DNA from 4 places in the Massilia sp. LXY-5 genome. Region 2 is predicted to be linked to each of the others. Evidence: predicted binding sites of a transcription regulator. Region 2 holds the regulator's gene; each other region holds the start of a gene.
What was found. The regulator sigma-54, encoded in region 2, starts transcription at its own class of promoters, with help from an activator protein. The targets are predictions, from matches to a motif close to TGGCANGNAANCTGCTTT.

Region 1 (7,242 bases), on a different contig from region 2:
CGCGAGGCGCGCATCGAGGCCGGGCCCAGCCTGCGCGCGACACTCGAGCTGAAATTCTGAAGCATCAGGCGAGCCGCATCGCGGCAGCACCCGCCGCAATCAGCCCGACCGCCAGCAGGCGCAGCGGGCTGAGGCGCTCGCGCAGCACCAGCGCCGCGATGGCGGTGGCGAACAGGATCGAGGTCTCGCGCAGCGCCGCCACCAGGGCCACCGGCGCCGTCGTCATCGCCCACAGCGCGATCCCGTACGAACCGGCCGACATCGCGCCGCCGCCCAGCAGGATGCCCGGGCGGCGCCGCGCGAACGCGAGCAGGGCCTGGCCTTCGCGGCGCCAGGACAGCGCCAGCAGCAGCACGGCGGTCGCGACGAAGATCCACATCGTATAGCCGGCCGGCGCGCCCGAGCGCCGTACCCCGGCGCCGTCGATCAGCGTGTAGGTCGCGATGACGCAGGCCGTGCACAGGGCGAGGATCGTGGTGCGGCGCGCCGCCCGTGCGGTCCGGGAGGCATCGAGGAAGATGGTCAGCACGCCGGCGCAGACCAGGCCGAGCGCCAGCCATTGGTGCGCGCTCAGGTGCTCGCCCATGCACAGGCCGGCGAGCGCCACCAGCGGCGGCGCGCAGCCGCGCATCAGCGGATAGGCGTGACTGAGGTCGCCGCCGCGGTAGGTTGCGGCAAGCACGGTGTAATACAGGGTCTGGACGATCGCGGAAGCGGCGATGAAGGGCCAGCTGGCGGGAGCCGGCGCGGCGACGAAGGGCAGGCCGAGGGCGCACAGGAGGCCGGACCCGGCGACGACGAGCATGGTCGGTACGCCGCTGGCGGCGTGGATCTTCACCAGGATATTCCATCCTGCATGAAGGAGCGCCGCGCACAGGACGGCGGCGATGACGGAAGCGCTCATCGGCTGCTCCTGTAAACGAACATGGCCCGGCAAAGCCAGGCCATGTTTCGGGTCCTGCCGTTGAAGCTTACTTCACGCGGCGGCGCAGTGCGCCGATGCCGAACAGGGCGATGCCGAACAGGGCAACCGAACCTGGCTCAGGGATTTCGTTGAACTTGAACTGGCCGTTGTTGCTGACGAAGAAGTGATCGCCGGCGACGTTCTTGTACGGGCTGTTGCCTGCGCAGCCAGGGCCAGTGAAGCCCGCGAACTGGCAAGCGACTTCTTTTACCAGGCGATCGGTTGGCGCCCCGACGGTGTTGGCATTGGTGAAGGCGAATGCCTCGACGTTGAAGCCCGACATGTCCTGACCCAGGTCGTCGAAGAAGTAGTTGGCGGCGAGGGCGCCTTTGCTGGCCTTGAGGAAAATGCTCACCTGGCCATTGTCGGTTGGATTGCCCTTGCCGTCCACGGTACCGCCGCCGCCGGCCAGCACGGTAAAGGTACCGATCAGGTTACCCAGGTTCGCACCATAGATACCCGACACCGAACCGTACTGCCCGTTCGCAGGATTCTGATACATCTTGATCGTGCCGCCGGTGAACTTGAAGGCGCCGCCGAAGGTGCCGGCGCCATAGCCTTCAAACGTAGCGGTGATGTTGCCGCCCGCGTAATTGACTGGGAACAGCTGGCCGTTGCTGTCTGCCTGCGACAGGTTGAAGACGGCATGCTCGACGAAGTTGAACGAGGTTTTGCTCGTCGCGTTCAGCTCGATGAAGGCGTTGCCGTTCACGTCCAGGTACTCGTTGATTTCCTGACCCTTGGCCTGGCCGGAACCGGCCGGGTTGAAGGTCCAGTCATTCATGATCGATGCCTGGGAGGCGCCGGCGGCGAGGCCGAAAGCTGCAGCGCAGCCGAGTTTCTTCAGGAAGGTCATTTTTCTTATCCCAAGTGTTGTTAATAGAATGCAACCCTATAAGCAACACTCGTGCCAGCTAGAGGAATTCCTTACGAATCATATGTTTGCGAAGGCAGTAAAAAAGTTATGCTTGCTGAGTGTAAAAATTTCCGACAGGAATTAATTGTTAATTTTCCCTCACACTTTGTGTCGTCCGCAGACCGATGCCGGTGCGCTTCGCCATGCGGCAAGCGACCGACGGCACTGGGCACCGGTCACGGGCTGTCCCCGAGCCACTCAGCCGCGAATTCGTCGCGGAAGGCCAGCAGGCGCGCCAGGCGCGCGCCGGCCAGCTCGCGTCCGGCCTCGAGCTGCATCATGCCCGGCAGCTGCGCGAGCTTGACCATGATGTGGTCGAGCGTCCAGGCGCCGTCATCCAGGTCCCGTCCGAGCGCCAGCGGGTCGAGCGGGTGCGCCAGCGCCCGGCCCATGCGTCCCGCGACATAGAACATGCGCGCCAGGCCGACCGCGCCGAGCGCATCGAGGCGGTCGGCATCCTGCACGATCTTCGCTTCGATCGTCGTCGGTTCGATCGCGGCCGAGAAGCTGTGCGCCTCGATCGCGTGCGCGACACCGTCCAGGCGTTCGGCCGGGAACCCGAGCCGCGCGAGCTCCTCGCGCGCCAGCCGCGCCGCACGGCGCGATGCCTGGGCCCGGTCCGGATCGTTCTTCGGCAGGTTGACCAGGTCGTGCAGGTAGCAGGCGGCCATCACGACCAGGGCATCGGCCTGCACGTGGTGATCGAGCAGCAGCCGGGCGCTGCGCCAGACGCGTTCAAGGTGGCTGGCGTCGTGGGCGCCGTCGTTGCCGGCGTGGGCGGCAGCAAGCGCGGCCAGGCGCGGCTGCCAGGCCGACAGTTCAGGGAACGAGGACTGCATGGGACTCCATCGCCGACTCCATCGCCGGCGCTGTGCTGGCGCGCTGCGACAGGGCGTCGGCGTCCAGGTTCTTGTGGCGCGGCACCCAGCGCAGGACGGTGCCCGGCAGTTGCGCGAGCAGGGCCTGCACCCGAACGCGGTAGGGGCGCAGCACCGGAGCGCTGTCCGCGTCCGGTGCGGCGACGTCGTCGAGCACGACCCGGCTGTCGCCGTAGACGGTGAGTTCGCGCGCACCCTGGGCCAGGGCCGCTTCCAGCACGGCGGCCAGGGCCAGGTATTCGGCTTCGCTGCTGTTGCCGTAGCCGGCCGGCTCGGACAGCTCGACCAGCTGTCCTTCCGGACCGAGCAGGCGCGCGCCGATGCCGCAGCGCCCCGGGTTGGGCCGCGCGGAACCGTCGAACCAGGCGCGCCAGGCGGTCGGCGCGCCCTCGTGCCGGGCCTGGCGCAAGGTCAGTGCCGCGGCTCGTGCCGAACGCCGCGCCAGCGCGCGCGCCGCTTCGGCCTGGCGCAGGGCGCCGCGTTCGGCCAGCAGCGCGGGCAGGCCGGCCGGGCCGGCGCTGGCGGCGAGCGTGATGCGCAGCGCTTCCTCGAGCGGCAGGCTGCGCTGCAGGGCCAGCTTGCGGCTGGCGGCGAGTTCGGTGCGGTTGGCGGCGCCTTGCAGGCGGTCGAGTTCGGTCATGACGCCAGCATAACCGCTTTTACCGGTTTCATGAATCCGCGGGCCCCAATGAAAAAGCGCCCCGCGGGGCGCTTTTCTTGTGCAGGCTGCAATCAGCGGCGGTACGGATTGTCCGGCCGGTGGTCGCGCTCGTTGCGGACGCCGTCGCCGTCGCGGTCGCGGTCGTAGCGGTTGGGCACGCCGTCGTTGTCGCGGTCGCGGTCGTAGCGGTCCGGGATGCCGTCGCGGTCGGCGTCGCGGCGGCCGCCATGGCGCTCGTAGCGGTCGGGCACGCCGTCGCGGTCACGGTCGCGGTAGCCGTATCCGTCGCGGTAGGCATAGCTGCGGCCGCCGTCGTAGAAGCCCTGGCTGCGATAGCCCTCGCCGGCATAGTAACGGTCGCCGCCGCGGGGGCTCCAGTAGCCCTGCTGCATGACCCAGCGGCCGCCACGCTCCTGCCAGGCCGGCGGTGCATACACATAACCGGGACGCTCGACGATATACGAGCCCGGAACCCAGTAGTGGCGGTGGCCCTGCCACGCCCAGTAACCTGGCGACCAGACATAGCCGCGGCGCACGGCGGGCGCGCGTTCGTACAGGGGAGCCGGCGGGGCCGAGCCGATATACAGTTCGACGTTCTGGGCCATCGAGGGCAGCGGTGCATAGGCAGCGGCGCCGATGGCGGCAAGGGCAACCAGAGTGAGGCGGGATTTCATGGTGTTCTCCATCTCCAAAAGCGGATGATTCAATATATCAATCGCTTGAGTGAAATGGTGCGTTTGACGCATGTGCTTACATCTGATACAGGATTGCAGCAGCAGAGTTGCAACAGCGGATGAGGAGGGGGAAAGCGGGGAAATGCGAGGGCGGGTGCCCGGGCGCGCCTCAGGAGGCGGCCCGGTGCACACGGGTAATCAAATGCGGCTCCCGGCACCGCTGCGAGCGGCCAGCACGACCGGCTTCCCGGCACCCGGACGCTTGCCTTTCACGACGACGACGGCCATTCTGGTTTCGGTGGCGATGCTCGAATCCTGGATGGCGGCCGGGCGCGCCTGGGCTTGCGGCAGCTGGTCGGCGACGAAGTGGGCGGAACCGGCGGCGGCGAGGGCGACGACGAAAACGGCTTCCATGTGCTTGGCGATGTTCACGGTGCTTCTCCTTGCGGGTGGGGTGGCGATGTGTCCACTGTAGTCAAAGCCCCCGCGGACCTCCATCGGATTGCGACGGGGCGCATGAAAAGCGGGATGGCCTGCACAAAACCGGGTGCGATACGAAACGTTCAAGTTCGCTCAACCCGACGGCTTCACCCGGCTTTTCGCTTCCCCCCGCTAGGACAGGGCGGACGCGGCCATCCCGGCGGCGAAGGAGGAATCGATGGGGGAGATGTTCGCCACGGTGTGCGCCGGGCTGGCCGCCAACGGCCGCGCCTGGCGCCGGGCGCGCAACCTGCGTGCGGGCGGCCGGCGCGTGCTGCCAGCCGTACGCGGCACGCGTTGGCAGGCGGGGCCGCGGGTCTGGCTGGCACTGCTGGCGCTCGGCTTCGTGGCCGGCGGCGCCGTGCTGATCGCAGTCCACGCGCGTTCCCTGAGCGCCGCCGCGGCCGGCCGGATGAGCACCGGCGCCGGACCGGTGCGCACGCTGCCGGCCTTCCAGGCCGCGCTCCCCGGCGTCTCCTTCAGCGTGCCGCGCGAGCCGGGCGTGAGCCTGGGCGCGCAGCCGGGCGGCGCTTTGCTGGTCGTCTCCGGCATGCGTGCCCGGCGCCCGGTCGTGATCGACCTGTGCAGCCAGGCGCTCGCAGGAGCGGGCGGGCGGCTGGCGCCTTTACGCATTGGCTACCGCTTCCACGATGTAGCGCGCTGGGCGGCAGGCAATGCGGCGGCGGCCAGTCCCGTCACCCTGCGCAATGTCGTGCTGGCGGGGGCGAGCATGCCCCAGGTCGACATCACGGGCTCGCTGGGCTCGTCCCTGCAGCTGGCCTGGCATGGTGACGCCCGCTGGATCGGCGACGCCAGCGCCGGCACCATCGCGCGCGGCGTGCAGGGCAGGGCGCTGCTGGGACGCGAGGGCTGGCTGGTGTGGGGCGACAAAGGGGCGCTGCGCGTCGACCGCCGTCCGGGCGCCGCCTGCGCGCAGGGCGGCGAGCTGGTGCTGACTTCGTACGAGGCCCTGCCAGGCACCGCGCCCGGCGCCATCGTCGCTGCCTTTCCCGAACACGGCCGGGCACTGGCGAGCCGCCTCGCGCCCGGCGACTATCGCGTGCCCTTCGACGCAGCGCCGGCACTGGAAGACGGCGCCCTGTTCGACAGCCTGCTGGCGCGCGGCCTGGTGCGCCTCTCCCCGTCCGGCATGATCGAGACCGCGCCGCGCGACCTGGTGCAATGGCGCGCGGCCGACAAGGGCCAGCGCACGGCCGACCTGCATGCCTGGGACGGCGTCGTGCTCGATGACGCCGGGCGGCGCCTGCTCGAGCGCCTGCACGCGCGCGCCGACGGCGCCTATGTGCGCGAACAGATCCGGGTCTTCAATGGCGAACGGCGCCTGCTGGCCTGGCGCGTGCGGCCGGGTGCCGCCGGAGCCTGGCTGGCGCAGGCCGGAGCGAGTGCCGCGAGCAGCAGCGAGGCAATGCCGCTGGGCCTGGCCCGGCTGTTCGCCAGCCTGCCGCAGGGCTGGGCACCCTGGCAGCGGCTGGCCGACTGGCCGGCCAGCGCGGGCCATGCGACCACCGTGCGCCTGAGCCTGACCTTGCCGCAGCCGGCGCGCGGCGACGAGCGCATCGAACTGATGCTGGCCGGGCGGGTGCGCGCCATCGCCGGTGCCGCGCTCGCCGGCGGGCGTGCGGCCTGCGCCGGGCGCGCCTGTGCCGAGCCGGACGACGTGCGCGAGCTGGTGCTGGCGCCGCATCCTGGCGCACGCCAGGTCGTGATCGAAGCGCTGCCGCTGGATCTCGCGGCCATGAGCGGGGGCGGCGATGCACCGTACCGGCATCTGCAGGTGAAACAAGGCCGTCTGGCCTGGCAGGCGATCGCCCAGCCGGGCCGGTCGGCCACCGTGGCCCCGGTGCCGGTACTGTTGGCCGATCGCAGCGGCGCGCCGTTGTGGCAGGCAGGCAGCGCGACGGCCGGCGCACGCGAGGCGGGCCTGGCGACGCTGCTCGGCCTGCATGCCGGCCAGGCAAACAGCGTGGCCGGCGTGCTGGCGCGCCTGCCCGCGCCCGACGGCCGCCCCCATGAAGCCAGGCTCACCCTCGACCTGCCGCTCCAGCGGCTTGGGCAGGCAGTGCTCGACTGCGTCGGCATGCGCCGCGGCCAGTGGGATGGCGCGCGCTGCAGCGGCGGCCTGGCGCCGCCGGCCGCGCGCCAGGCCGGCCTGGTGCTGATCGATACCGGCAGCGGCGACATCCTGGCCGCCGCCGGCAGCAGCGCCGCGCCGCTCGCGGACGGCAACTGGAGCGAACTGCGCGACTTCGACCGCGTCGACCCGGCCCGCAGTCCCTTGCGCCAGGCGGCTTTCCAGCACGACGGCGGCGCCGAGCGCAGTCCGGGCTCGACCTTCAAGATCGTCAGCGCCCTCGGCCTCGAGCTGGCCGCCCAGCGCGATCCGCGCCTCGACGCCCTGCTGGGCGGAATGCCGCTGGCCGACATCAACGCCCTGGCGGCGGCGCGCGGCTTCCCCTTCCGCACCGACGGCGCGACCTATCCTTACCAGGGCGCCGGGGCCCGCATCACGAACTTCCGCGACGGGATCCTCGACCGCCGCGCCCAGGACGGCAAGCTCGGGCTGGCCCAGGCGCTGACCTACAGCCTGAACACCTGGTTCGCCTGGAGCGCGGAGCTGAGCGACGGCAGCCTGTTCGGCAAGGCGCAGG
Region 2 (7,242 bases):
TCGCAGCCAGGGCTTTCTGCAGGAACGGATTCTCGTCCTTTTCCAGCGAGGCCATGATGGCGGCCACCGAACCGGCGCCGAAGTGCGCGTCGATCGCGGCGCGCTGCGTCTCCAGCACGCTCCGGCCCGCGTCCACAGCGAAGCGCTCAGCGAAGCGACGGATCGCGTCAGCCAGCTGAGCGCCCGGCGTCGATTCGATCAGCGCGTTCAGTTCGCCCAGCTGCGCGCCCGGCACGAAGACGTCGGCCAGGCCGAGGTACAGCGCGTCGGCAGCGCCGATCGTCAGTCCGGTCAGGCCCAGGTAGTTGCCCAGCTGGCCCGGCGCGTGCGACAGGAAATGGCTGCCGCCGACGTCCGGGAACAGGCCGATGTTCACTTCCGGCATCGCCATCTTCGTGCGCTCGGTCACGATGCGCAGGCCAGTTTCAGGACCGCCCTGGGCGATACCCATGCCGCCGCCCATCACCACGCCGTCCATGATCGACACATACGGTTTCGGATAGAAGTGGATCAGATGGTTCAGCGCGTATTCCTCGGTGAAGAAATCTTCGAGCAGGGCGCTGCCGCCGGTCGGGGTCGCGTGGCCGGCTTCGTGGAAGAAGCGGATATCGCCGCCCGCGCAGAGGGCTTTTTCGCTGCTGCTGGTGAGGACGACCGCGCACACCGACGCGTCGTCGCGCCAGGCCAGCAGGATGTCCGTCAGGCGCCGCACCATCGCCAGCGAGAGGGAGTTCAGAGCCTTGGGACGGTCGAGCGTGATGATGCCGGTGCCGTTGGCAACGCGGGTCAGGACATGGTCGGTCATGGCGAATTCGTTGATGGAAAAGACAAGCATTTTACCCAAGACACTGCCGTCCACCGCACAAAATGAAAAGGGCGCCTTCCGGCGCCCTCGTTCAGACGGTGCTCGATGCGCGATCAGATCGCAGCAGCAGCCTCTCCGCCTTCAGGCAGGCGCTTGAGCGCCTCACGACTATGGTCCTTCAACATCGTCTTGTATTTCATCACCTGGCGATCGAGCCTGTCCATCAGGAGATCGATCGCCGCATACAGGTCTTGCGCCACACTTTCCACGTGTACGGTCTTGCCGGAGACGCGCAGGTTGATCTCGGCCTTCTGTCGTTTGTCTTTTTCGGTGAGGTTGTCGATCGCGAGGATGACGTGGGAATCGATCACTTGATCGAAATGGCGGGTGATGCGTTCGAGCTTGTTCTGTACGTATTCACGGATGGCGGGGGTGACGTCGAGGTGGTGGCCACTGATGGTGAGATTCATACACACTCCTTTGAAAATGTAGCGGCCGCCGCGCCGCGCAGGGAGTGCGCATGGGGGCCGCTGTTACAAGGATTTGCGGAGACTGACGGGAGGAATCTTGAGTGCCTCGCGGTATTTTGCAACCGTGCGGCGCGCAATGACCATCCCTTGTTCACCGAGCATTTCCGCGATCTTGCTGTCGGATAATGGGTTCTTTGGGTCTTCTGCTCCTGTCAGTTGCGCAATGAGCGCCCGTATCGCCGTAGACGATGCTTCGCCCCCCGCTTCGGTGGCGACATGGCTTCCGAAGAAATACTTCAGCTCAAACATGCCGTGCGGGGTCAGCATGAATTTTTGAGTTGTCACGCGAGAAATTGTGCTCTCGTGTAGTCCTAGTGTATCAGCTATCTCGCGAAGCACAAGGGGACGCATGGCAACCGCGCCATGGCTGAAAAAGTTCTTCTGGCGCTCCACAATTGCCTGCGAAACACGCAGGATCGTGTCGAAACGCTGGCGCATATTTTTAATGAGCCACTTCGCTTCCTGCAGCTGCGCGCTCATCTGGCCTTCGCCTTTTCCCTGCTTGAGCAAATTCGCATAGACGTTGTTCACACGCAGGCGCGGCATCACTTCGTTGTTCAGCGAGACGCTCCAGCCGCCCTTCGACTTGCGGACAATAACGTCCGGTACGACGTAATCCGAGACGCTCGATGCGAAGGCGGCGCCGGGATGCGGATTGCACTGGCGGATCACGGCCTGCGCCTCGCGCAGGTCCTCGTCGTCGCAGTCGAGCGCTTTTTTCAGTTTCGTGAATTCGCGCTGCGCGAACCAGCTCAGATACCCCTCGACGATTTTCAGGGCCATGCGCCGCGTCACCAGCGGCACGCCCGGCATCGCGCGGATCTGCAGCGCCAGGCATTCGGATGCGCTGCGCGCGCCGACGCCGACCGGGTCGAGGCTTTGCACCAGCGCCAGCGCGCAGCGCAGTTCGTCCATCTCGACCTCGAGCTCCTCCGGCAAGCGCGCATGGATCTCGTCGAGCTGCTCCTCCAGGTAGCCGTTGTCGTCGATCGCGTCGATCACGAGTTCGGCCAGCGCGCGGTCGCGCGCCGTGACGCCCGTCACGCGAATCTGCTCGCACAGATGCTCGCGCAGGGTCACGCCGACCGCGCCGAGCTGCGGGCGGCCGTCGTCGTCGCCGTCGCCGCTCGATGCGCGCGAACCCTCTCCCCAGTCGCCCTCGGACTCGCCGCGTTCGACCTCGCCGCCTTCGCCGCCCTCGGCCGCCTCGGGCGCAGGGGCGCCCTCCTCGTTGTTCGGCGCCGGCGCCTCGGCTTGCGCCGGCGCGCTGTTGATCGCGCCGTCGGCCAGCAGGCGCACCGAGTGGTCGAGCGGGTCGTCGAGCCGTTCGAGCAGCGGGTTATCGGACAGGATCTGCTCGATCTCCTGATGCAGTTCGAGGGTGGAGAGCTGCAGCAGGCGGATCGACTGCTGAAGCTGCGGCGTGAGCGCCAGGTGCTGCGAAGTCCGGAGTTGCAGGGATTGTTTCATGGTGCCGCTTGGTGTCCCGTGTTGTTGCTACAGCCTTGCTACATGCGGAAGTGTTCGCCCAGGTAGACGCGTCGTACCGACTCGTCGGCGATGATGTCGTCGGGACGTCCCGACGCCAGCACCGCGCCCTGGTTGATGATGTAGGCGCGGTCGCAGATGCCGAGCGTCTCGCGCACATTGTGGTCGGTGATCAGGACGCCGATGCCGCGTTCCTTCAGGAAGCGCACGATGCGCTGGATCTCGATCACGGCGATCGGGTCGACGCCGGCGAACGGTTCGTCGAGCAGCACGAAGCGCGGATTGGTCGCCAGCGCGCGCGCGATCTCGACGCGGCGCCGCTCGCCGCCCGACAGCGACAGGGCCGGGTTCTCGCGCAGCTTCTCGATCTGCAGTTCGGCCAGCAGCGAGTCGAGGCGCGTATTGATGGCATCCTTCGTCAGCGCCTTGCCGTTGTCGTCGCGCTGCAGTTCGAGCACGGCGCGGATATTGTCTTCCACCGTCAGCTTGCGAAACACCGAGGCTTCCTGCGGCAGGTACGACAGGCCCATCACCGCGCGCCGGTGGATCGGCAGGCTCGAAATGTTGGCGCCATTGATCTCGATGGTACCGGCGTCCGACGGCACCAGGCCGACGATCATGTAGAACGAGGTGGTCTTGCCGGCGCCGTTGGGGCCGAGCAGGCCGACGACTTCGCCGCAGCCGACCTCCAGCGAGACGTCGCGCACGACCAGGCGCTTGCCATAGCTTTTTTGCAGTCCGCGCACCACCAGGGTGCTGCGGTTGTCGCGTGCATCTTTCATTATTTCTTTCCTGGTGCTGCCGGCGCTGCCGGAGCCACCGCTGGAGCCGCGGCGGGCGCAGTGCGGCGCGGCGCGATGATCAGGGTGCCGCGGCCGCCGCCGGACTTGGTCTCGCCGCTGGCGTCGTTGCGCACGGTGGCCACTTCCTTGCGGTTGTCGTAGGAGATGTAGGCGCCATCGAGTTCGTTCGTCAGGCGCCCGTTCTCGAGTTCCTTCACGATCGCCTTCGAGAACAGTTTCACGAGTTCCACCCGCTCGTCGTATTCGATGCGCTCGGCCTGGCCTTCGACCCACAGGTCCGGGCCGCCGTCGCGCTTCTGGCGGAAGGTCGCCACGCGCCCCGGGTTCGAAGTAAGCGTGACGTTCATGTAGCCTTCCGGGGTTTCCTTGAGCAGCGCGCGGTCCGACTTCAGGATCAGGGTGCCGCGCGTGAGGACCACATTCCCCGTCAGGATGCGCGTCTGCGTGACTTCGTCGACGTCGAGCGAATCGAAGTTGATGACGGCCTGCTTGAGCGAGTCCGCGCGCTCGGCGTGGGCTGCCGTCAGCGACAGCAGCGAAAGGAAGGCGGCGGCGAAGATTTTTTTCATTAGGGCTCGTTCCTGTTATTGGTTGGGTGCGGGGCTCGTACGCGGCGGATAGACGATCTGGCCGCGGCCGCCGAGGTGCAGCTTCTGCGTCGGGTTCTCGGCCACCATGCCGACGCCGTTGGCCGAGGCGGCGCCGAGCGTCATCTGGACCGGACGATCGGTCTTGACGATCTCGTCGTCGGCCAGCACGGTCAGGGCCTCGGTTTTCGCGCGCAGGGCCGCGCTCTTCGGCGTGGCCGGGCGGTTGACGTCGACGTTGCCCATCAACTCGACGCGGTCTTCGCCGTGGTAGACCTGGCCGCGGTCGGCGTGCATGGTCATGCGCGGGCGGCCCGGCGCCATGCTCTCGACGACCGGCCTGGTCACTTCCGAAACGTCGTTGTCCGGATGGTGGGCCAGGCGCGCGCCCGACACCACGTAGCGCGGCGCGCCGTGTTCGGTCATGCGCACGAAGCTGAAATTCTCGACGATGTAGTCGGGTTCGTTCAGGCCGTTGCCGACGCCCGTCGCATCGTCGGTCTGGACCGCCTGCAGCAGCCAGAAGCTGCCGAAGGCGAAGAAGACCGCCGTCAGCATCAAGGCCAGCAGGCGCCAGCGGTGCGCGGTCCGTTTGTTCACGTAGGTTGCCATGCGGTTAAGCGCTTAGTCGAATTCATTTGAACTCATGCGAAATAGGGCGAGAGCGCCTGCTCGTACGTGCCCTGGGCGCGCATGACCATGTCGCACACTTCGCGCACGGCGCCGCGGCCGCCGCCGGCTTTCGTCACATAGTGCGCCCGGTGCTGCACTTCCGGATGCCCGGTCGGCACCGTCACGGCGAAACCGACTTTCGTCAGCAGCGGCAGGTCGATCACGTCGTCGCCGATGTAGCCGCACTGCTCGGCCGTGAAGCCGGTCTGCTCGAGCAGCTCGGCAAACGCGACGCGCTTGTCGTGGTGGCCCTGCCAGACGTGGTTGATGCCGAGGTCGCGGGCACGCGCCAGCACGATCGGCGATTTGCGTGCGCTGATGATGGCGGTGATCACGCCCGTCTTCTGCAGCAGCTGGATGCCCAGGCCATCGAGCACGTTGAAGGTCTTGGTGACCTCGCCGTCCGGCCCATAGGTCAGGCTGCCGTCGGTCAGGATGCCGTCGACGTCGAAGATCATCACTTTTACGCGCGCCGCGCGGGTCATGTGTTCCAGCGGGGTCATTTAAATCACCTTGGCGCGCGTCAGGTCGTGGATGTGCAGCGCGCCGACCAGCACGCCCGCTTCATCGACCACCAGCATCTGGTTGATGCGGAACTCTTCCATGATCGCGACCGCGTCGACCGCCAGCTGGTCGGGGTGCACGGTGCGCGCGCCGACGTGCATCACGTCGCGGATGGTCACATTCGAAAAGTCCTGCATGCGCTCGATCAGGCGGCGCAGGTCGCCGTCGGTGAACACACCCAGCGGCTTGAAGCCAGGGTCGACCACGGCCGTCATGCCCATGCCCTTCTGGCTGATCTCCAGCAGCGCGCGGGTGAGCGGCGTATCCGGGGTCACGGCGGGAATCGCTTCGCCGCTGCGCATCACGTCGCGCACATGGGTCAGCAGGCGCCGGCCCAGGGCGCCGCCCGGATGCGAGCGCGCGAAGTCTTCCTCACGGAAGCCGTGCGCATCGAGCAACGCCACGGCCAGCGCGTCGCCCAGGGCCAGCGTGACGGTGGTGCTGGCGGTCGGCGCCAGGTTCAGGGGGCAGGCTTCCTTGGACACCGAGACGTCGAGGTGGACGTCGGAGAGCTGCGCCAGGCGCGATTGCGGCTTGCCGGTCATCGCGATCAGGGGCGTGCCCATGCGTTTCACGACCGGCAGGATGTCCATCAATTCGGAAGATTCGCCGGAATACGAGATCGCGATGAACACGTCCTTGTCGGTCACCATGCCGAGGTCGCCGTGGGCGGCTTCACCCGGGTGGACGAACATGGCCGGGGTCCCGGTCGAGGCCAGGGTCGCGGCGATCTTGCGCGCGATATGGCCGGATTTGCCCATGCCCGACACCACCACGCGGCCGGTGCAGGCGAACATCAGGCCGACCGCGCGGGCGACGCTGTCGTCGGCGCCGAGACGGGCGTGCATGGCGTGGATGGCGTCGGCCTCGATGGTCAGGGTTTCGCGCGCCAGCTCCAGCACGCGGCGCGACTGGTTCTCGTCAAAACTGTTCAGCATTGTTTTTTCATCGGTTACACTCATTCTGTAAGTATAAACGAATTGCGAAAGCAAAAAACTTGCCAGACGTATCAAAACCACGATCGCTCAGCATAAAGATCTTAAAAACGCATGGCATCCGGACTTGAATTGACCCTGCTGCTGCTCGGCAGCGCCGTGCTCGGCGTGGTCGTGTTTCGCAGCCTGCACCTGCCGCCGATGCTGGGTTACCTGGCCGTCGGCGTGCTGATCGGCCCGCACGCTTTCGGCCTCGCGGCGGAAACCGGCGCGACCCACGCGCTGGCCGAATTCGGTGTCGTATTTTTGATGTTTTCCATCGGCCTCGAATTTTCGCTGGCCCAGCTGCGCTCGATGCGGCGCATCGTGTTCGGGCTGGGACTGGCGCAGGTGGTGCTGACCATCGTCGCCACCATCCTGGGCGGCTTCGTTCTGACGATGTGGGCGCCGCAGCTGCACATCAGCTGGCAGGCCGCCTTTGCCCTGGGCGGCGCGCTGGCGATGTCGTCGACCGCCATCGTCGTCAAACTGCTCACCGAGCGGCTGGAGCTGGAAAGCGACCACGGACGGCGCATCATCGGCATCCTGCTGTTCCAGGACCTGGCCGTGGTGCCGCTCCTGATCCTGATTCCCGCGCTGGCGAAAGACCCGGAAAACCTGGTGAAAACCCTGGCTTGGGCGGGCGTCAAAGCCGCGGCGGTGCTGGCCCTGCTGCTGTTCTTCGGCCAGAAACTGATGCGCAACTGGTTCACCATTGTCGCCAAGCGCCGCTCGCAGGAGCTGTTCATGCTGAACCTGCTCTTGGTGACGCTGGGCGCGGCCTGGATCACCGAGCGCGCCGGCCTGTCGATGGCGCTG
Region 3 (7,242 bases), on a different contig from region 2:
TGATCACCGCCATCTCGTACTGCGCGCGCATCGCTTTGCACAGCATTTCGCACAGCGCCGTCTTGCCCGAACCGACCGGGCCGCCGATACCCACGCGCAGCGGCGTTTTAGTGGATTCCATCTCGATCTCCTTATGAGCGGTACAAGCGGCTGTATTGCACTTCATGCCGCATCGACAGCAGCGACAATCCCGGCGCCCAGTTCGACAGCGCGTGATCGGGCAATGCCTGCGCGTCGCCGGCAACCATCTCGACGACGGGTGCCAGCGCAAGCAGCATCTTTTGTCCGGCGACCTGGCCCAGGGGGATGGTCTTGACGCACACCAGCACCTGGTTCTCGGCCCAGGAAAACAGGGCACCGAGCAAAGCCTCGCGCGGCGCCACGCCGAGTGCGGCCGCGGCGCAGGCGTAGGCGACCGGCAGCGACAGCGCGGCGGCGTCGAGCAGGGGCAACATGCGCGCATCGGCGCCGGGCAGGTCCTCGAGCAGGGCACCCAGCAACTGGCGCAGCGAATAACCCATCTGGATGGTTTCGGCGCGCAATTCAAACGTGTCGCGCGAGGCGAGCCAGCGCTCGCTCCAGTCGCAGACTGCGGCGCCATCGCGCTCGGTGAATGCACATAACAGGCGCCACTGCAGCGGCGCGTCAAAGCGGCCCACGACCTCGGTCAGCGCTGCTCCGATCCAGTCGCGGGCGCTGGCCGCGTTGTGCACCAGGCCGGCATCGATCGCGCTCTCGAGTCCTTGCGAATAGCTGTAGGCGCCGATCGGCAGCGCAGGACTGGCCAGTTGCAGCAGGCGAAGCAGGGAAGCGTCGGCCATCATGCGAGGTCCGACGGCCGGTGGATTTTCTGGCGCAGCGGTACCGGCGCCAGCGGGTGGGTACCGTGTTCGCCATGATGGTGGCCGCCACCGTAGGCGCCCGCTTCCGGCTCGAACGGCGCCGTCTCGCTGCTCACCTGCGCCCCGAGTCCGATCAGCATCTCCTTCAGCACCGGATCGGCGCGGATGCGCAGCCAGCCGTTGCCCACTTGCGCCTGCGTATGCCGGTTCCCGAGGTGGAAAGCGCAGCGCACCAGGCCGGTCGTGTCGGCGTGCGCGATCGTATACAGGCTTTCCGCTTCGGCGACGATGCGCACGACACGGCCATCGTCGCCGCGCAGCAGGTCCCCTCCGCGCAGCACTGTGCCGCGCGGACGCAGCACGGCCACCTCTTCGCCGCTCGCCAGCGCCGCGCGCAGCCGGCTTTTTTCGCGCAGGTGAAACGGCAGCACCAACTCGCCATCAATCGGCGCCGGGCCATCGATCAGGGTATGCAGGGTCAGCATGGTGACACTCTCAGAATAGAAAATAACGCTGCGCCAGCGGCAGCTCGGTCGCCGGCTCGCACGCCAGCAGCACGCCGTCGGCGCGCACCTCATAGGTTTCTGGATCGACCTGCATGTGCGGCGTCGCATCGTTGTGGACCATGTCGGCCTTGCCGAGGCGGCGGGTGTCGCGCACCGCCATCAAGGGTTTGACGAGACCAAGCTGCGCGCCAATGCCGGCGTCAAACGCCGCCTGCGACACGAAGGTGAAGGATTTCGTCAAGGCGCGGCCGAAGGCGCCGAACATAGGCCGCGCGTGCACCGGCTGCGGCGTCGGGATCGAGGCATTCGGGTCGCCCATCTGCGCCGCCGCGATCATGCCGCCCTTGATCACCATCGACGGCTTCGCGCCGAAGAAGGCCGGCTTCCACAGCACCAGGTCGGCAATCTTGCCGGGTTCGACCGAGCCGACCGCGTGCGCGATACCGTGCGTGATGGCCGGATTGATCGTGTACTTGGCGACATAGCGTTTTACGCGCGCGTTGTCGTGGCGTGCCGGGTCGCCGGGCAGGGCGCCGCGCTGCAGCTTCATCTTGTGCGCGGTCTGCCAGGTGCGCAGGATGGTCTCTCCCACCCTCCCCATCGCCTGCGAGTCGGACGACATCATCGAGATCGCACCGAGATCATGGAGGATGTCCTCGGCCGCGATCGTCTCGCGCCGGATGCGCGACTCGGCAAAGGCGATGTCCTCGGCGATGGCCGCGTCCAGGTGGTGGCACACCATCAGCATGTCGAGGTGTTCGTCGAGCGTGTTGACCGTATAGGGCCGCGTCGGATTGGTCGACGAGGGCAGTACGTTCGCTTCGCCGACGGCGGCGATGATGTCCGGCGCATGGCCGCCGCCGGCGCCCTCGGTGTGAAACGTGTGGATGGTGCGGCCTTTGAAGGCTGCCAGCGTATGCTCCAGGAAGCCGGCTTCGTTGAGCGTGTCGCTGTGGATGGCGACCTGGATGTCCATGGCATCGGCAACGTTCAGGCAGGTGTCGATCGCGTTCGGTGTCGTGCCCCAGTCCTCGTGCAGTTTGAGGCCGATGACGCCGGCCTGCACCTGTTCGACCAATGGCGCCTGTTGGCTCGCATTACCCTTGCCGAAAAAGCCCAGGTTCATCGGAAAGGCCTCGGCCGCCATCAGCATCGAGTGGATATGCCAGGGCCCGGGCGTACAGGTGGTGGCCGCCGTGCCGACCGCGGGACCGGTGCCGCCGCCGAGCATGGTCGTGATCCCGCTGTGCAGCGCTTCGTCGATCTGCTGCGGGCAAATGAAGTGGATATGGCTGTCGACGCCGCCGGCGGTGACGATCATGCCTTCGCCGGCGATGATCTCGGTCGCCGCGCCGATGACGATCGTCACGCCCGGCTGGATGTCCGGATTGCCGGCCTTGCCGATCGCCGCGATCATGCCGTCCTTGATGCCGATATCGGCTTTCACGATGCCCCAGTGGTCGACGATGACGGCATTCGTGATCACGGTATCGGCCACCTGTGCATGTAGGCGCTGGGATTGGCCCATGCCGTCGCGGATCACCTTGCCGCCGCCGAATTTGACCTCCTCGCCGTAGATTGCATGATCGCGTTCGATCTCGATGAACAGCGCCGTATCGGCCAGGCGCAGGCGGTCGCCGACAGTCGGCCCGAGCATCTCGGCATAGGCCTGGCGCCCGATGCGGCTCATGGCGCCTCCGTCAACGGTCCGTTGACTTGACCATTAAAACCGAAGACGATCCGGTCGCCGGCCAGCGCAACGAGGGTGACGGTGCGCACCTGGCCCGGCTCGAAACGCACCGCAGTGCCGGCGGCGATATCGAGCCGCATGCCGTAGGCGAGGGCGCGCTGGAACTGCAAGGCCGGATTGGTCTCATAAAAGTGAAAGTGCGAGCCGACCTGGATCGGCCGGTCGCCACTGTTCGCCACCGCGAGCGACACGGTCGGCCTGCCGGCGTTCAGCTCCAGTTCGCCCGGTTCGATCAGCATCTCGCCTGGAATCATGCCGCCTCCTAGATGATTGGATGGTGCACGGTGACGAGCTTGCTGCCGTCGGGGAAGGTGGCCTCGACCTGCACATCCGGGATCATCTCCGGCACGCCTTCCATCACCTCGTCGCGCGACAGGATCGCCGTCCCCTCGCTCATCAATTGCGCCACGCTCTTGCCGTCACGCGCGCCTTCCATGATGGCGGCCGAGATATAGGCGACCGCTTCCGGATAATTCAGTTTCAGTCCACGTCCCTTGCGGCGCTCGGCGAGGAGGGCGGCCGTAAAAATCAGCAGCTTGTCTTTTTCGCGTGGGGTGAGTTCCATGATGTCCTCAGGTATTCCACAGACGCGGCACGGTGGCCTCGCGCCCAAGCAGGGCAGGGCGCAGGCGGCGCCAGGCCGCGAGCAGCACGGCGCGCGCCGCCTCGCTGGAGCGACCGAGATGGCGCACGACGACGATCTTCGGCAGCTGGGTGACGCCGGTTGTCCCGCCGGTGTGATCGAGTTCCTCACGCAGTTGCCGCAGCTGGCCGGCGTCGAGCGTGAGGCCGCAGGCGACCAGGCTGGCGCAGACTGTGTTGCCGTCCAGGCCGAACCGACTGTGCATCGCAGCCCCGGCGCCATCGATCCGGCCCTCTTCGTGCCACACCAGTTCCCCGTCGCGGCGAATGGTGCTGGTCTGCCGTATTGAACCTTCAGTGAACACTTCGCCCGACGCGGTGCGGCCGAAACACAGGATCTCGCTGCCGAGATAGCGCGCGTCCGCAGCGAGCGACACGTCGTGGGTCATCTCGACCTCGGCCTCGCGGTAGAACAGGGTTTCCTGGGGCAGCCATTCGAGCGCGGCGTTTTCGGCGACATCGATGCGCATGTCCTGGCGCGACGCACAGCCGTTTGCGCGATACCACTTGCCAGCGCCAGGCGTTGTCAGCAGCGCGTGGGCACCATTGGCGGCGCCGATATCGATGGCAAGCGCGTCGCCCCCGACGATGCCGCCGGGCGGATGGACAATGATCGCATGGCAGACCTGTGCGCCTTCCGGATACAAGGGCTTTTGCACGCGCAGCGGACCGCAGTGAACGCGTTCACCCAGCTTGGTTCCGTCGCCACCGCGCACGAAACCGAGGCGCAGCTGCGCCTGCCAGCGACCGCTAGGCAACGGTGTTCTCATCGGGAATAGAGCACGGTCTTCATAACCAGTTTTGAGCAAGAAGCATGCCGTGCTAAAACGCCCTTTGTTGTCTGAAAAGGCAGCTGGCCTGCACCCGAACAGGGCACTTTCCACGCCACGCGCCAGCATGGGGCACAGGTGCGTGAAAGGAGGATCCCTCCTGACGCCATGCCGGATCGGAACCGATAGACGATTGCGGGCGCGCTCGCACGGCCCGCGATCCGACGGCGTCGCTTGAAGGGCGCTATCAACACGCCCACAATGGATATCTGACGAACAGGGTGCTCGTTCGCGGTTACGCTAACTTTAATTTGAGAAATTTGATCGCGTCACTTAGGAGGCTACGGTCATGGCTTTCATTCCGTTTGTTCGCGCACAAGTTGCAAGCAGGCTGCCACAACCCGTCGATTTCAGAGTGAGACAAGCGCTCGAAATACAGCGTTTCTCCGAATTTGTCACGGACATCTCGCCGAAGCAGAAAGACGAGATCGAGCAATTGGCGCGGGAGATCGTTCGAAGCAATTCCACGAATGATCCCATTTATGCGTTTCGCGTCGAGGGCCATGCAGACATCGCTCGCACGATTCCTGTTGGACAACGAACGCAATTCGAAAACGAAATCAGCGAAGAGCGTGCGGAAAATGGCTTCCGGCTGTTGGTGGAAGCACTGGAAAGGATCGGCGGCAAGGCGCTGGCGGAAAAGATTGCCAGGGACTCGAAGGCGTTCGGCATGGGCACGCAGCGTTTGAAGATTCCGAATGCCATCACAAAAGATCAGTTCGAGCAGAACCGGCGCGCCGTCTTCTTCGTTCAGCAAGTCACCTATATCCAGCCAGGACCTCCGCCCCCACCACCGCCCACCTCGGTCATTGAGGACAGGTTCACGGTCCAGCTGGTGAAGAGTGCCACTGTGACCAAAACCATCACGCCCTCACTGAAGGTGGTCGACTTTGGGATCGAGGGCATCATCCTGGCGGCCACGCTGGAAATCGTCGATACGATCGACAAGAAACGCGCAACGTTCAATGTCTTTGCCACCGGGGTCGGCGTAAGTATCGGGCCACCGCAACTCCCGGCCGGTAGTCAGATCGTCTTCAGTCCGGGGCCGCCGGTGAAGTTCAAGATCTTTCGTTTGCTGGGGAAAAACCGTGTTCACATCGACCTGAACAGTTTCGTGGGATCTGTGACCGTCTTCATCAACGCCGGTACAAGTCCGGGCGGAACGCAGTCAGTGGGTGGCGCTTTGTCGTTTTCGTTCGACGCTCTGGAGGCGGCTGGCGTCAACACCCAGCCGACCTTGGTCATGGTTCCGAGCGGCTCTTCAAGCCTGTCGACGCCGTCCGTCGGGGGCGGCGATGTCTTGCCTTTGGCACGGATGATAATGATCGGAACACCGTCCGACCTCTGACCGGGCCGATGCAATCAAACGATGGCCGCGCCAGCGCTTCGCCGCGCGGATCCAGATCGCATAAGGACGCGTTTGCCTGGGAACCTGCATGGCAGCACAAGGTTCCAGAAATGAAAAAGGGTTACACGCAATGAGCATGTAACCCTTCGAATCGACCACTATCCTGGTGCCGGCTGCCGGTTTCGAACTGGCCACCTGATGATTACAAATCAACTGCTCTACCAAATGAGCTAAGCCGGCGTAATCTGTACGGCAGGAATTATAACGCTATTTAATCCGGGTCAGCGTCGGGCGGCCGCCTTTTTTCGGGGGCTCATTGTTGTCGTCGGGCGAATGCGACACCTCCGCCGGCGGCGCTTCGCTGGTCACACCAGGCACGGCCGACAGGGTCGGCGCGCTCGGGCTCGGCTCTTCCTCGGCTGCCGCCATCTCGGCCGCGGTGGTGCTGACGTCGAAGGCCATGCCCTGGCCGTTTTCGTTGGCGTAGATCGCCAGCACGTTTTGTACCGGCACGTAGATTTCACGCGAGACACCGGCGAAGCGGGCGCGGAACTGGATCGCGTCGTTGTCCATCTTCAGCCCGGAGGTCGCGCCATAGCTGATGTTCAGGATGATCTCGCCCTTTTTGACGTATTCCATCGGAACCGTCGTGGCCGCGTCGACCTTGACTGCAAGATAGGGCGTGAAACCGCTGTCGGTGCACCATTCATACAGGGCGCGCAGCAAATAGGGTTTAGTGGAAATATCAGGCATGTGCAGATGGGATAAACAGTGAGCCGGCTATGGGTCGGCGAAGGCGCCAGCGCAGCACACGCGCAGCGGCAGCAATGGGACTGCCAGCAAACACGTGTGAAACGTACATACACGAGGTGCCAGCTTACTGCGCTTTGTCAAACGACGTCGCAACACTGGCACGAACGACAGCACGCCGTCCGCCAGGCGGACGGCGTGCTTGCCACGTTTGCCTTAGCGGCGCATCACCTTTTCCGACGGCGTCAGCGCTTCGATGTAGGCCGGACGCGAGAAGATGCGCTCGGCGTACTTCATCAGCGGCGCGGCCGTCTTCGACAGTTCGATGCCGTAGTGGTCCAGGCGCCAGAGCAGCGGAGCAATTGCCACGTCGAGCATCGAGAACTCGTCGCCCAGCATGTACTTGTTCTTCAGGAACAGCGGCGCCAGCGTCGTCAGGCGGTCGCGGATTTCGGCGCGTGCCTTGTCGTGGGCTTTTTCGTTCGTCTTGTTGCGGTCGCTTTCCAGCACGTGCACGTGGACGAACAGTTCCTTCTCGAAGTTGAACAGCATCAGGCGGGCACGGGCGCGCATC
Region 4 (7,242 bases), on a different contig from region 2:
GGTTCTGGCCCAGCGCCTGGCGCAGGTCGGCCTGGCCGGTGCGGTTCAGGGAGGCCGAATCGAGCACCTGGATCGGAGAAGCGCTGTTCTCGACCTTTAAACCGGAGGCGCGGGTGCCGGTGACGATCACGACGCCGGTGGTGGTCAGTCCGGCTTCGGCATTCGGCAGCGCAGGCGCTGGGTCGGCCATGGCGAGCTGCGCTTCCTGGGCATAGGCCGATTGCAGCATGAGGATGGCGACGGCGGCGGCGGTTTTTGTGAGTGTGGCCTTGAGCATGGAATTCCCCTGAATTGGTTGACGACGAATGGCGGACGGCAGCGAGCGATTTATTTTTTTGCGGCGACCACCTCGATCTCGATCAGCCAGCCTGGATTGCTGAGCGCGGCCACCTGGAACACGGCGCGCGCCGGCAGGTTCGGCTGGGCGCCGCCGAAGAACTGGGTGTAGCCCTCCATGAATCCGGCCACGTCGCCTTTGCCGCCCTTGCCTGGGTCGCCGACGATAAACACCTGCATTTTCACCACGTCGCTCATCGATAAACCCATGCCGCCGAGGATGTCCTTGATCTTGTTGAGGACACCGACGGTCTGCTGTTTCGTGTTGCCGAAGGCGGCCAGCGAGTCGGCGGGCGCGTTCTTGTCGACCACCGGCGGCACCTGGCCGCTAATGAAATGGATGGTCGCGTTGGGCGGCAGCGTGACGGCCTGGGCGATCGGGAAGTCGGAGCCGGGAATCTTGTGGCGCACGATGTCCTGGGCGAGTGCAGGCAGGGTCGTTGCGCACAGCAGGGCGGCGAGGAGGGCGTTCAAACGTGTCTTCATGGTGCGTTCCTGATAGGGATAAGAGGGATCAGTGCTTGTTGCTCAGGCGTCCGGTGCCGGCCTGCGCGGCCTGCAGCGAGGCGCGCAGCGCTGCCACCTCGGTGTCGGGGATGGCAGTGGCCTTGTTGCCCCAGCTGCTGCGGGCATAACTGAGCACCTGCGCGATGTCGGCGTCGGACAGGCTGGCACTGAAATCCGGCATGCCGCCGCGGCCCTTGAGCAGCACGGTCGCGACGTCGGCCGGTGCGCCCTGCACCAGCGCGTTCCCGGCCAGCGCGGGAAAGGCGCCGGGAATGCCCTTGCCGTTGGCCTGGTGGCAGGCGGAGCAGTTCTTCGTGAACAGCGCCTTGCCGTCCATCGCTTGCGCGCCGGCCTTGTGAACAGCGGCGCACAGCAGGGCGCCGAGGATGAGGTGATGGGTCTTCATGCCTGTGCCCTCGTGTGGATGCGTTCGATCTGCTGCCAGCTCGATTCGATGGCGCCGGCCTGCCAGCCCGTCAGGTAACTGAGGTGCTCGCCGGCGAGCAGGATCCGGCCTTCTCCCTCGTTCAGGATCGGGTAGGCCGCCTTGCGGCTTTCGTCGGTCCACTCGGCCCAGCCGCCCAGGTTGTACTGGACGCGGTGCCAGGCCACGGAGAAGGACGATTCGAAGGAGCTGCGGTAGGCCGGGAAGATCTGCTGGCCGGCGCTGAGCGCAAACTCGGCGCGCGCGGGCGGGCTCAAGGCGCTGGTTTCGATCGCGTCGAGCATGTAGTTGTAGTAGCCGAGCAGGACCCCCTTCTGCTTCTGCCAGTTCGACGAGGGCACCGAGATCACGTTGATGCCTTTTATATCCGTGACGATGTGGCCGCCGTAGATCTGGTCGTCCTCTTCCCAGAAGCGGCGCTTCATCTGCAGGCCGATTTTCCCGACCGGCATATAGGCCACGGCTTTCACCGCGTCCTTGAAGCGCGGCGAGAAATCGGTGTCGATCATGCGCAGCACGGACAAGGGAATCGTGCACAGGCAGTAGTCGGCGTTCAGGGACGACAGCCTGCCGCTGGCGGCGTCCTTGACCGTGACCGTCACCTTGTTCGCGTCCTGGCGGATCGTCTGCACCTCGGCGCCGTAGCGGATGCTGCGTCCCACCTGCTTTTCGAAGGCGCGTGCGATTTGATCCATGCCGCCGACCGGCTGGAACATCGTGTTCTGCATCGGGAAGTCCTGCACCGCGCTGTACACCTTGCCCACCTTCGAGGCGAGCAGATCGCGGAAACCGAGCGGATCGGAGGCCTCGCCGGGACCGGGCAGCATGCCGGCGCCGGGATTGGTTTTATAACCGCGCCCGCTCCTGCCCTTGTAGCGCAGGTCGCCCGCGTCGAGGTGGCCCTCGTTGGCGAGATAGTCGAGCAGCAGCGCCTTGTCGCCGGCATTCAGCCGGGTGTCGAGCTGATCGTTTTTGACGGACTTGGCCAACAGTTCCGCCACATGGCCGCGCAGGTCCGATTTCACCTGGGCGCCGCGCAGGCGCTGCTTCGCCAGCGGTCCGCCCTGTTCGAGATAGATGATGGCGTTGTCGTTCTCGTTGACCATCACCTCGAGCGGCACCTTGAACAGGCGCGTGTAGTGCAGGGTCGATTGGTGGTGCATCGGGATGCGCCACGGGCCGTGGTTGATGTAGTGCCCCTCGTCGAAGCGGCACTCCTGCATCTGGCCGCCCAGCTCCTGCAATTGAAAACCCTTGCGGGCCGTCTGGCAGCGTCCGCCGGCGAAGCTGCGGGCTTCGATCACCTGCACTTCGTAGCCGAGCTTGCCCAGTTCATAGGCTGCCGTCATGCCGGCCAGGCCTGCGCCCAGGATCAGTACTTTTTTCCCTTTGCCGCTGCCGCTCAGCTGCGGCGGTGCGCTCACGCGCGAGGCGATGCCCATGCCCCAGGCGTTCATCGTGTTGAGCAGCAGTGCCGAGCCGCCGACCGCGGCCGCCCGGTACAGAAAATCGCGCCGCGTCCTCATCCCCTTGTCCGAACCCGCCATAGATCACCTCTTTTTGTGTTGTTACGAGGAAATACATAGCAAGCGGCGTGCCAAAATCATGGGCAAGTCGACCCGATCTGCATGAAAAAACAATGTCGTTTCAGGCTCGCGCATTGCATTGCAACACGCAGCCAAACAATGTTTTTACATGGAGATGAGTAGGAAGCATGCAGGCGGCTGGCAGGGAGAAAACACTATATTCAGCGGAGCAGACTTTATTTTTCGTCCGCCGGAAAGCACGTGGACAAGCCTTTTGCGCCTGGTCGCCGAACTGAATTGATGCGCCGCACCATTTTGATCCGGCCCGCACCGCGATAGGGTTTTTTTGCCAAAACGCATCACGGAAGAACAAAGCGCCTCCCGACACGCGCAATGCACGTCGGAAGGCTGCCGGGCTGCGTTGGAAAGTAAAAGGATCAGCGGGGGAGAAGGAGGCCGCCGTCGCGGTCGAGCCAGTAGCTGAACTGGCCGTAGGTCGGGGCTGCCTGGGCGCCGGCGCCGAAATAATCGGCCAGCATCTGGCGGTAGGCGCCGCGCCGCGAGAAGGCCTCGTGGGTGGCCGCGTAGCGCAGGGCGGCGGCGCGCATCGTGTCGCGGATGGCGGCGTCGGCATTCATGCCGGCTGCGCCCGATTTACTCGGGCGGCCGCGTTTGACGTCGGCGTTGGCGCGCCGCGTCCTGCCCGGTGCGCCCGAGTTGGCATAGTCGGGCAGCAGGGCGTCCGGATGCTGGCCGCGCTCCCAGTAGCGCCGCAAGTAGCGGTAGATGGTCGGATGCGAGACGCCATGTTCGGCGCGGCAGGCCGCCACCAGCCGGCCGCGCGTGCGCGTCTGATACACCCCGGGTTCGTCGCGCGTGAGCGCCTGGACGATGGCCCAGGCGCTGTCGCGCAGCGCCAGGTATTTCGGCGGCAGCGTGGCGGCGTCGACGGTCGGGCGATACGGGTCCAGCGGCAGCAAGCGCGCATGCCTTGCCTGCACGTGGCCGATCAGCGTGTCGAGCGAGGCGGCGCAGGGGCTGGCGCCGCGTTCGCCCAGCGCATAGGTGTAGGCCAGGCACCGGGCGGCATCGATCCAGAGGATCCGCAGCGTAAGCGGACGCTCACCGGCGTATTCGAGTAAATCGTTTCGAAGCAGCATACGACGATCCTTTTCTCGTTCAGGTCCCGATCGTACGTACGCAAGTTTCAAGCCAGCCGCCGGGGGACCTCCCCGGGCAAAAAAAGCCGGCCCCGGAAGGCCGGCCTGCAGTGCAGAGACGCGCGCGAATCAGCTCCCGCTGCACTGCGGCAGCGAAGCCCGTACTCGCAGCGTGTTCGCACTGTCGTCGGGGGACGGCGTGTTGTCCGTGAATTTGCAGCCGTACTTCGGATCGGCCACCACCGACGGCGTCAGCACGTCGTCGCCCGCCGGTTTCACGCCTTGCTGCTCCCATTTGACCATCGCCTCGAAGGCCCCCACCTGTTCGGCGATCGTGAAATCGCAGTGGCTGATACCGCGGATCGCACGCTGCACCAGCAGGTTGGAGGTGCCGTTGGCATCGGCGCGGCGTTTATAGATCTGCTCCATTTTAAAGGGCACGTACATGTCGCCCAGGGTGTGGATGGTGACCACCGGGACCTTGATCTGGGCGTTCGTCTTCGGAATCCAGCGCAGGCCGTCGCGGCGCAGGCGGTTCGCCTCGGGCGAGCCTTGCACCCGGTAGATGGCGGCGTTGTACGCCTGCTCCTCGGCACTGAGGGCCGGGTCGGCATCGAGCTGGAAGACGATGTCTTTCGTCGACACCAGGTCCTGGTTGAGGATGCCGTTGACTTTGCCGTCGCGTCCGAACACGCCCCAGACGGTGGCCTGCAGCGGGCCGGCATAGCCGTTGTCGAACATCGGGCGCGCGCCGCCGGTCAGGTTCTGGACGATCTGTTTCAGGCGCAGTCCCTCGGCGGTCGGCACGGCTTGCGCGGTCGGCGTGGCGGCACTCGGGAAGCTGGAGAACAGTTTCGCATTCACCTGCGGTCCGATGGTGGCCCAGTCCGCGACCGGCCAGCTGGTGGCCGGCATGCCGGCTTCCTGCTGGGCGGCGGTCTGGTAGGCGGCGAAATAATCGAACAGTTCCGTGTCGCCGAGGACGCCGCACATCGGCACTGCGCCGTTGTAGCGGATCCGGTTGACGGCGGTGGCGATGTTTTCCTCGTCGACGGCGGCGGCCGAGATGTGCCCGCCCATCGACACGCCCATGATGTAGGTTTTAAAGGGGGCCGCCAGGGTCCGGCCGTTCTGGCGCGCGATGCCGACGAAGGCGATGGCGAGGGCGTTCGTGTCTTCCACGCCGGCGCGCACGTCATAGTAATTCTTGCTGTAGCTCGAGGCGGCCCAGGCATAGCCCTGGCTGATCAGGTAGCGCCGGATCGCCGGCGGCGACACCGACAGGTTCGCGCCCTCTCCCGCATAGCCGTGCGCGTACATCACCAGCATGCCGTTCCAGTTCTTCGGCACCTCCACCTGGTAACTCGCATTGTTCAGCACACCCGTCCAGCGGTCCGTCTCGGGCGCGCCGCTGAGTGCCGCCAGGGCCGGCTGGGTCTGGACGACCGAGAACGTGCGTCCGTCCTGCGCGCGGGTCGATTCGGGTTCCGGTGTAAAAGGAATCGGGGTGACCGCTGCCTGCTGCGGCGGCGGCGCGGGATCGTCATCGCTGCCGCAGGCGGACAGGGCGAGGGCCGCCAGCAGCGGCGGTATGAGTCGACGTGCACTGAAAATGCTGAGCTGCTTGTTCATCGATTGTCTCCATAAATTATTGTTTTGCATAGCGAAACCAAGATTTACTATGCGGTTTTATTCTAGAGTTAATCGGAAAGCAATGTAAGCGGAGCATGATCCTGTGGGCACGTTTGCAACGGATTCGCCCGGCATCGTCAGCACGGGCGAAAAAAAACCGGGGCAGTGGCCCCGGTCTTCATCAACGGCGTCTGCCGATGAAAGGTGTCAGCGCGCCGGCCCCAGTTCCGTGTGCAGGCCGTGCACCATCAGGCAGAGAAAGACGATCAGGCCGACATAGAAGGTGCCATAGGTGAACTTGTCCTCGCTGCTGACACTCACTCGTACCTTAAGGCGTCGATCGGGTGTAAATTGGCCGCCTTGGCCGCCGGCATGATGCCGAACACGATCCCGACCACGCTTGAAAAACCGATCGCCATCGCGATCGCCCACCAAGGTACGAAGGCATCCGGGAAGTTCGGGATCATTTTTGCGGCGCCGAATCCCAGCAGATAGCCCAGCCCCAATCCCACCAGGCCGCCGAGCAGAGACAAGGTGGTGGCCTCGATCAGGAACTGCAGCAGGATGTGATGGCGCTGGGCGCCCAGGGCCTTGCAGATGCCGATCTCGCGAGTGCGCTCGGTGACCGAGACCAGCATGATGTTCATGATGCCGATGCCGCCCACCAGCAGCGAAATGCTGACGATGCCCCCCAGGACCATCGTCATCATGCCGATGATGTTTTCGAAGGTTTCGCCCAGCTGGGCCGCGGTCTGCACCTTGAAATCGTTGCGCTGGCCGGGTTTGAGTTTGTGCGCCGTGCGCAGCAGGCCCGTCAAGCGCCCCTGCACGGCCTCGAGCTGCGCGATGTCGTCGACGGTGAAGGTGATGTTGATGTCAAGCTTGGTGTTGTTGCCGGCCATGGCGCTGCCGACCATGAACGGGATCAGGACATAGTCGTCCTTACTAAAGCCGAAGCTTTCGCCCTGCGCCTCGTTCATGCCGATGATCCGGAACCATTCGCCGCCGATCTCGATGAATTTGCCGACCGGGTTTTCCGGCAACTGCAGCTTGTCGCGCACCTTGGGCCCGATCACGCAGACCTTGCGGCGCGACTGGTCGTCGCTGGCGCGGATGAAGCGGCCGTACTCGGGAAACGACTGGCTCGCCTCCTGGTAGGCCGCAGTCACGGCAGTAACGCGTGTAAATGTCGACTGGCCGGCGTGGCGCACGGTGCTGCCGAAGTCGCCGAAGGGGCCGAAGGCGGGCGACACGTTGCTGATGTCGTCGAGGTGGGAAACGATCTTGTCGAAGTCGTTCATGGTCAGCACGTTGCGCTTGCCCTGCATCGCCTCTTCAAAGGGCGTGTCGGCAGCCACGGTCAGGCTGTTGGCGCCGAGGCCCTTGAATTCGCTGCTGATCGAGGCCGACAGGCCCTGGATGATCGACACCACGGCAATGACCGAGGCGACACCGATGATGATGCCCAGCGAAGTGAGGAAGCTGCGCAGGCTGTGGGCACGGATACTCTGCAATGCCGAGCGGAAGCTCTCGATCACGCTAAACATGGGCACCTTCGCACGCGTGGAAGGGCAGGCGCTCGGTATTGATGACGTCACTCAAGACCTTGCCGTCGGCCAGGCGCACGGCGCGCCGG

Region 1: pepA (flocculation-associated PEP-CTERM protein PepA) is a predicted target of sigma-54. The motif match lies at 1,860-1,877, and genes of this name have one in related genera.
Region 3: ACI48I_RS20725 (urease accessory protein UreD) is a predicted target of sigma-54. The motif match lies at 4,611-4,628, and genes of this name have one in related genera.
Region 4: ACI48I_RS19040 (flavin monoamine oxidase family protein) is a predicted target of sigma-54. The motif match lies at 2,871-2,888, and genes of this name have one in related genera.

Annotation. Positions count from the first base shown of each region.
Region 1 is NZ_JBNNEH010000004.1:121,089-128,330, forward strand. It holds gene ACI48I_RS14775 (TonB-dependent receptor plug domain-containing protein) at 1-60, shown strand, start outside; gene ACI48I_RS14780 (EamA family transporter) at 65-904, opposite strand; gene pepA (flocculation-associated PEP-CTERM protein PepA) at 972-1,820, opposite strand; gene ACI48I_RS14790 (HD domain-containing protein) at 2,057-2,719, opposite strand; gene ACI48I_RS14795 (ribonuclease HI family protein) at 2,700-3,398, opposite strand; gene ACI48I_RS14800 (YXWGXW repeat-containing protein) at 3,491-4,093, opposite strand; gene ACI48I_RS14805 (hypothetical protein) at 4,292-4,525, opposite strand; gene ACI48I_RS14810 (penicillin-binding transpeptidase domain-containing protein) at 4,752-7,242, shown strand, end outside.
Region 2 is NZ_JBNNEH010000007.1:80,993-88,234, reverse strand. It holds gene ACI48I_RS21625 (enoyl-CoA hydratase/isomerase family protein) at 1-805, opposite strand, end outside; gene hpf (ribosome hibernation-promoting factor, HPF/YfiA family) at 919-1,275, opposite strand; gene ACI48I_RS21615 (RNA polymerase factor sigma-54) at 1,339-2,805, opposite strand; gene lptB (LPS export ABC transporter ATP-binding protein) at 2,844-3,605, opposite strand; gene lptA (lipopolysaccharide transport periplasmic protein LptA) at 3,605-4,195, opposite strand; gene lptC (LPS export ABC transporter periplasmic protein LptC) at 4,211-4,813, opposite strand; gene ACI48I_RS21595 (KdsC family phosphatase) at 4,858-5,388, opposite strand; gene ACI48I_RS21590 (KpsF/GutQ family sugar-phosphate isomerase) at 5,389-6,411, opposite strand; gene ACI48I_RS21585 (monovalent cation:proton antiporter family protein) at 6,499-7,242, shown strand, end outside.
Region 3 is NZ_JBNNEH010000006.1:502,503-509,744, forward strand. It holds gene ureG (urease accessory protein UreG) at 1-121, opposite strand, end outside; gene ACI48I_RS20700 (urease accessory protein UreF) at 132-821, opposite strand; gene ureE (urease accessory protein UreE) at 821-1,327, opposite strand; gene ureC (urease subunit alpha) at 1,338-3,038, opposite strand; gene ACI48I_RS20715 (urease subunit beta) at 3,035-3,352, opposite strand; gene ACI48I_RS20720 (urease subunit gamma) at 3,361-3,663, opposite strand; gene ACI48I_RS20725 (urease accessory protein UreD) at 3,671-4,498, opposite strand; gene ACI48I_RS20730 (OmpA family protein) at 4,860-5,918, shown strand; tRNA gene ACI48I_RS20735 (tRNA-Thr) at 6,083-6,158, opposite strand; gene ACI48I_RS20740 (ClpXP protease specificity-enhancing factor) at 6,186-6,671, opposite strand; gene ACI48I_RS20745 (glutathione S-transferase N-terminal domain-containing protein) at 6,885-7,242, opposite strand, start outside.
Region 4 is NZ_JBNNEH010000006.1:136,428-143,669, reverse strand. It holds gene ACI48I_RS19055 (TonB-dependent receptor plug domain-containing protein) at 1-277, opposite strand, end outside; gene ACI48I_RS19050 (RidA family protein) at 328-822, opposite strand; gene ACI48I_RS19045 (c-type cytochrome) at 851-1,249, opposite strand; gene ACI48I_RS19040 (flavin monoamine oxidase family protein) at 1,246-2,835, opposite strand; gene ACI48I_RS19035 (hypothetical protein) at 3,252-3,974, opposite strand; gene ACI48I_RS19030 (alpha/beta hydrolase) at 4,104-5,606, opposite strand; gene ACI48I_RS19025 (ABC transporter permease) at 5,924-7,153, opposite strand; gene ACI48I_RS19020 (ABC transporter ATP-binding protein) at 7,146-7,242, opposite strand, start outside.